2 regions of the Streptomyces sp. OZ13 genome follow, and region 2 is predicted to be linked to the other one. Evidence: riboswitches for the same ligand, from Rfam matches in the RefSeq annotation. Region 2 holds a riboswitch; the other holds the start of a gene.
The links. A riboswitch is a leader RNA that binds a small molecule or an ion and turns the genes downstream of it on or off. The one in region 2 is predicted to bind cyclic di-AMP.
Positions count from the first base shown of each region.

Region 1 (3,317 bases), on a different contig from region 2:
CGTCCGTGCCCTGGCTCTCCTGGGGCGCGAACCCCTCCCCTCCCGAGGTCACGCCCAAGCTGGGCTGGATGACGGAGGCCCTGGAGATCGACCCGTTCGACTCGGACCGGATGATGTACGGCACGGGAGCCACGATCTACGGCACGGAGAACCTGCGGACCTGGGACTCCGGCGGACGGATCACCATCACGCCCATGGTGAAGGGGCTCGAGGAGACGGCCGTCAACGACCTGGTGAGCCCGCCGTCGGGCGCGCCGCTGCTGAGCGCCCTCGGTGACATCGGCGGCTTCCGGCACACCGACCTCGGCGCCGTGCCGCCTCTGATGTTCACCTCCCCGAACCTCTCGTCGACCACGAGCCTGGACTTCGCGGAGGCGGCGCCCGCCACGGTCGTACGGGTCGGAAACGCCGACGCCGCCCCGCACATCGGCTTCTCCACGGACAACGGGGCCAACTGGTTCCAGGCCTCGCAGCCTGCCGGCGTGACGGGCGGAGGAACGGTCGCCGCCGCCGCGGACGGCAGCGGCTTCGTCTGGAGCCCGGACGGCACCGGCGTGCACCACACCACCGGGTACGGCAGCTCGTGGAAGGCGTCCACCGGGATCCCCGCCGGCGCGACGGTGGAGTCGGACCGTAAGAACCCGAAGAAGTTCTACGGGTACAAGGCCGGCACCTTCTACGTGTCGCAGGACGGCGGCGCCACGTTCACCGCGAGGGCGTCGAGCGGTCTGCCGCAGGAGGGCAACGTCCGCTTCAAGGCCGTGCCCGGCGTGGAGGGCGACGTGTGGCTCGCGGGCGGCACGGCCTCAGGGACGTACGGACTGTGGCACTCGACCGACTCGGGCGTGACCTTCCGGAAGGTCGAGGGGGTCGAGCAGGCGGACGCCGTGGGCTTCGGCAAGGCGGCTCCCGGCGCCTCGTACCAGACGATCTTCGTCAGCGCGAAGATCGGCGGGGTGCGCGGCATCTTCCGGTCCACGAACGGCGGCGCCGACTGGACGCGGATCAACGACGACGCGCACCAGTGGGGCTGGACCGGCGCCTCGATCACCGGCGACCCGCGGGTCTACGGGCGGGTGTACGTGTCGACCAACGGGCGCGGCATCCAGTACGGCGAGTCGTCGGACGGTGGCGGCACCGACCCCGGTCCGGGGCCCGACCCCGACCCGGACCCGCCGGGGGACGCGCGATGCTCGGTCGCCTACAAGATCACCAACCAGTGGTCCGGCGGCTTCCAGGCCGATGTCACGCTGACCAATTCGGGCAGCGCCGCCCTGGACGGCTGGCAGCTGCGGTGGAGCTTCCCCGACGGGCAGACGGTCGGCCAGATGTGGAACGCCGCCCACCGCCAGAGCGGCGCCGAGGTGACGGCCGAGAACGTCTCCTGGAACGGCAAGGTGGCCGCGGGCGCGTCGGTGTCCTTCGGATTCACCGGCAGCTGGTCGGGCCGCAACACCGCACCGGCCGCCTTCACCTCGGGCGGTGAGACCTGCACCACAGGGGGCTGAGGACGCGAGGCCCGGGTCCCGGTCGGCGGATGTGGCGGCCGGGACCCGTGGCCGATCGGCCCCTTCTGGAGGGCACGTTCGGCACCGGATGTCCTATATGGCTTGTTTTACCGTCTTGCTCGTTAAGTCTAATTGGGCCTTGTTGTTGTGAGTTGGCGTTCTTGTAGGGCTATGGCGGTCAGGATGGTTGCACAGGGAGCCCGTGATGTCGGTCACCCGGCCGGTCACCGTGGCGAGGATGCCGGAAGAGGTGCTTCCCTTTCCCGGTAAGGGCTTTGAGTTCTTTGACGCGGAACTGACAAATTGAAAATCCGCGCGAGGAAGCCCCATTCGGATTGTGATGTGGAATTCGGCACTTGTTTCCCGGGGACGCTCTCGCTTACGGTCACCGTCAATCCGGGTGGACCGCCGAATCCTGCCGCCGTCCGGAATCCGCAACCGCACTCACTTCACGTACGGCAGGAGCGGGGGAACCAGGTAAGTCGCCGTACCGGAATCCGGAACGGCTCGGGGTTAAGCCGCATTCACCTGCGGCCGGGCATCTCCAGCCCGAACCCGACAGCTCACCTCGCAGGCGACGGAGAGGAATTCGCCATGCCCGCAAAGGGTAAGCACCGTCGTCCCAAGTCCCGTTCGCTGACCCGTGGATTCGTCGCAGCCGGCACGGGCGGCGCCGCGCTCGCCCTGCCGCTCATCGGCGGCACCGCTGCTCAGGCGGCACCCGCGGCGGCCCCCGCCGTGGTGGAGCGGACCGTCGCTCCCGCCACGACCTTCGCCGCGGCCGCGCAGGCCGTCGCGCAGAAGGCCGGCACCGTCACGTATTCCGTGGTCGCCGGTGACTCGCTTTACAAGATCGCCGAAGAGCATTCTCTGAACGGCGGCTGGAAGCAGCTCTACAAGGACAACCGGAAGGCCGTCGGAGCGGACCCGGCGCTGATTCACCCCGGTCTCCAGCTGACGATCGGCGCCAAGGCCGAGGCCGAGGCCGAGCCGAAGGCGAAGCCGCAGGCCAAGGAGAAGGCCGCTCCGAAGGCCACGGAAGAGGCCGAGACGTCCGAGCGCGCCGCCGACACCGCCCGCGCGGACCGCTCCGAGCGCACGAGCGCCCCGGCGGTCCAGGCCGCCGCGGCCCCCGCGAAGCCGGCCTACGCCAACAACCTCGACGGCTGGATCCGCGAGTCGCTGGACATCATGGCCCAGCACGGCATCCCGGGAAGCTACGAAGGCATCCACCGCAACATCATGCGTGAGTCCTCCGGCAACCCGCTGGCCATCAACAACTGGGACATCAACGCCGTCAACGGCACGCCCTCCAAGGGCCTGCTCCAGGTCATCCAGCCCACCTTCGACGCCTACCACGTCGAGGGCACGTCCTTCGACCTGTACGACCCGGTCGCCAACATCACCGCCGCGTGCAACTACGCCGCCGACCGGTACGGCTCGATCGACAACGTGAACGGCCCCTACTGACGGGACCCGCGCGGCGGCCGACCGGCCGACCAGACCTGACGGGCCGGTGCCCGGGACGCCCCACGGCGTTCCGGGCACCGGCCCGTGGCCGTGTCCGGAACCGGCCGCACGTGCCGCACGTGCCGCACGAAACGAGCGTGCCCCGCACGTGCCGCAGCGCCGCGCGTGCCGCCCGAGACGGCGTGCCCGCCCGCACGTGCCTTGTACGCGCCCCGCACGTGGCCCTTGCCCGTGGTCCTGTTCGCCGGTGAGATGAGGGTGCCGGGCGGCAGGGAGGAGCCCGCGCGGCACCGGGAGGCCGACGCGAGCGGCACCGGCGGGAAGCGACCGGGCTCGGAC
Region 1 is NZ_JBQHCZ010000008.1:55,027-58,343, forward strand. Features, by position in the region: gene ACTMTU_RS19505 (cellulose binding domain-containing protein) at 1-1,508, shown strand, start outside; cyclic di-AMP (ydaO/yuaA leader) riboswitch at 1,940-2,100, shown strand; gene ACTMTU_RS19510 (transglycosylase SLT domain-containing protein) at 2,103-2,978, shown strand.
Region 1: it holds a riboswitch for cyclic di-AMP, as region 2 does, so the genes downstream of both, ACTMTU_RS19510 (transglycosylase SLT domain-containing protein) here and ACTMTU_RS32400 (transglycosylase family protein) in region 2, are expected to answer to the same signal.

Region 2 (3,317 bases):
GACGAGCTCCGCGTAGTACTCGGTCATCTCGGCGGCCGAGCGGGACTTGCCCTCGAACTCGTACGAGCCGTCCTTGTAGAACTCGGACGCGGCGACGTCGAGCGCGAGCGCGATGTCCTTGCCCGGGGCGTAACCGGCCTCCTTGATGGCCTCGAGGATGAGGTCCAGGGCGGCGCGGTTGGAGTCGAGGTTCGGCGCGAAGCCGCCCTCGTCGCCGAGACCGGTGGACAGGCCCTTCTGCTTCAGGACCTTCTTGAGGGTGTGGTAGACCTCGGTGCCCCAGCGAAGGGCCTCGGAGAAGGACTCGGCGCCGATCGGCGCGATCATGAACTCCTGGATGTCCACGTTGGAGTCGGCGTGCGAGCCGCCGTTCAGGATGTTCATCATCGGAACGGGCAGCAGGTGCGCGTTCGGGCCGCCCAGGTAGCGGAAGAGCGGCAGGTCCGAGGCCTCGGAGGCGGCGTGCGCCACGGCGAGGGAGACGCCGAGGATGGCGTTGGCGCCGAGGGAGGACTTGTCCGGGGTGGCGTCCAGGTCGAACATCGCCTGGTCGATCAGCCGCTGCTCGGTGGCGTCGTAACCGACGAGCTCCGGGCCGATCTGCTCGATGACGGCGAGGACGGCCTTCTCGACACCCTTGCCCTGGTAGCGGTTCTGGTCACCGTCGCGAAGCTCGAGAGCCTCGAACGCACCGGTGGAGGCGCCGGACGGAACTGCAGCACGACCCGTGCTGCCGTCGTCGAGGCCAACCTCGACCTCGACCGTGGGGTTACCTCGGGAGTCCAGGATTTCCCGGGCTACGACGACGTCGATGGACGGCACGAGCATCTCCTTCTGGGATGTGACGCGAGAAAAAGTGCAGAGGTCTGCTTGGCCTTGCGGCAAGAGCCTAACCGCCTCGGGGGCAAAGGCCGGCCGATGCCCGCCCCCTGGGACGAAAAAGGGCATCAAGACCCTTGGGACGGGGCAAACAGGGCGGTATCTACCTGTGGGTAACCGGCATTCGGGCCCTGGCCCTCGACGGACCGAACCCCGGCCCGGCGCGTTCGGGGGAAGGTGCGCCGGACCGGGGTGCTCGGATCCCGTTCGGAAGACGGGTGGCCTCCCACGACCGCCGGACCGTGGGAGGAAGGGGTGGGTCAGCTCAGGTGGAGCTGCTGACCCGGGTGGATCACGTCGGCGTCCTCGACAATGTCCTTGTTCAGCTCGAAGAGCTTCTCCCAGCCGCCCTTGACCTTCTCGGCCTCGGCGATGGTGCTCAGGGTGTCGCCGGCCTTGACCTTGTACTCGCCGTCGCCCTTCTTGAAGGACTTGGCCTCGGCAGCGGCGTTCTTCGCCGGGGCCTCGGCGCGCTCGGAGCGCGTGGTGGGGGCCTCGGCGCGCTCCTGGGCCGGCTCGGTGGGCTCGGCCTCGGCGGAGCCGGCGTCGTTGGCAGCGTTGGACAGGCCGACGCCACAGCTCGGCCAGGCGCCCTTGCCCTGGCCGGCCAGGACCTTCTCGGCTATCTCGATCTGCTGGGACTTGGACGCCTGGTCGGCGGTCGCGGCGTACGCGGTGCCGCCGTACGCGGCCCAAGTCGAGGTGGAGAACTGCAGGCCGCCGTAGTAGCCGTTGCCGGTGTTGATGGACCAGTCGCCGCCGGACTCGCACTGGGCGACGGCGTCCCACTCGGCCGTGGTGGCGGCGGAGGCGGTGCCCGCACCGAGCAGCGGCGCGGCGACGGCCGCACCGGTGATGCCGACGAAGGCGGCGATACGGGTCGTCCTGGAAGCGCGGCGGTGCTTGGCGTTGCCGGAAGAACGCAGCATGGAGCTATCTCCTCACCGACGCCTGCGAGGTGAGCTGTCGGGTTCGGGCCTGTGAGTTGCCCGGCCGCACGTCACTGACGCGCGGTCTTCACCCCCAGCCGGTTCCGTTCCGCCGGTCTCCACGGTCCGGCCGACCTCGACGTACGGTCGGCCTCTCGCGATCTCGGCTCACGGGCCCGGCACTTACCTGGGTCCCCCGCTCCTGCCTTCGGCGCTCTGAGCGACGACTGTTCCCCCCGACCGACGGCAGGATTCGGCGTATCGGTCGACGGTGCCCGCGATGGCGAACGGTTCAGACGGTAGACACACGACTCCCCGATGTTCAAAGTCGAACATCGGGGAGAAATCGCCCGAACCGGCCACCTATGAGTGTCCGTTTTCGCAGGTGAGGGGCGGAGTGGGCGAATTCGCAGGGGGATTTGCCGCAGTTGCAGCAAAGAGACCCTTGTCTCACTCGCACACAACGGACATAAGCCCGCGAAACGCTACGCGAACTAGACCCGGTTCAGGCCGAGATCGAGGCTCTGACCGGGCAGGATGAGGTCCGGGTCGGCCCCGACGGTCTCCTCGTTCGCCTCGTAGAGCGCCGGCCAACCGCCGGGCACGTCCTTCTCGGCGGCGATGTCGCACAGGTTGTCGCCGGGCTGAACCGTGTAGGCGTCGGGGCGGGTTGCCTCGTCGACACCATTACGACCTGAACTTTCACCACGTGAGGCATGACGGCCACTTTCGCGACCCTCTTCCGCATTGCCCGTTTCCGCCTCGTCGTCGGCGGGAGCGCCGCGGTGCTTGCCGCCGCCGCTCGTCGCCTCGTCGGAGGGAGCAGCGTCCGTGACGCCGTCGGACGCGTCGGGAGCATCCGGAGCCGTGGTGGTCCCGTCCGTGGAGTCCGGCGCGTCACCGGCGTCACGGGACGGCGCGGACGCGTCCGCGCCGTCCGGCGCTCCGGTCCCGCCCGGACCGCCGGAAGAGTCCTCGAGGGTCCCGCTGTCCGTGGCGTCGGCCGGCGTGTCCGTGCCGGAGGCGTCCTCGGACGGCTCAGCGGCCGGCGCTTCGCTCTGCTGCGGCAGCGGCAGGATGCCGGGATCGACGCCGGTGTCCGTGCCGTCGTCGACGAGCCCCGCGAGCGGCCCGCACGCGGGCCACGCCTGCGGGCCCTCGGCGGCGAGCACCTTCTCTGCGACCGCTATCTGCTGCGAGCGGCTGGCGAGGTCGGCGCTCGGCGCGTACGCGGTGCCGCCGTACGCGGCCCAGACCTCCTCGGAGAACTGGAGTCCGCCGTAGAAGCCGTTGCCGAAGTCGGCGCTCCAGGCGCCGCCGCTCTCGCACTCCGCGACGCGATCCCACGTGCTCGCGTCCGCGGCCGAGGCCGAGCCCGCGCCGAGCAGCGGAATGGCGATGGCCGAACCGGTCACCCCTGCCGCGACGATGAGGGCCGGAGCCTGGCGGGGTCGGCGGTGTCGTCCGTTCCCGGAGAGCATGCGGTTGCCTTTCGCGTGACAGCTGGGA
Region 2 is NZ_JBQHCZ010000021.1:34,488-37,804, reverse strand. Features, by position in the region: gene eno (phosphopyruvate hydratase) at 1-828, opposite strand, end outside; gene ACTMTU_RS32400 (transglycosylase family protein) at 1,140-1,808, opposite strand; cyclic di-AMP (ydaO/yuaA leader) riboswitch at 1,813-1,950, opposite strand; gene ACTMTU_RS32395 (transglycosylase family protein) at 2,303-3,289, opposite strand.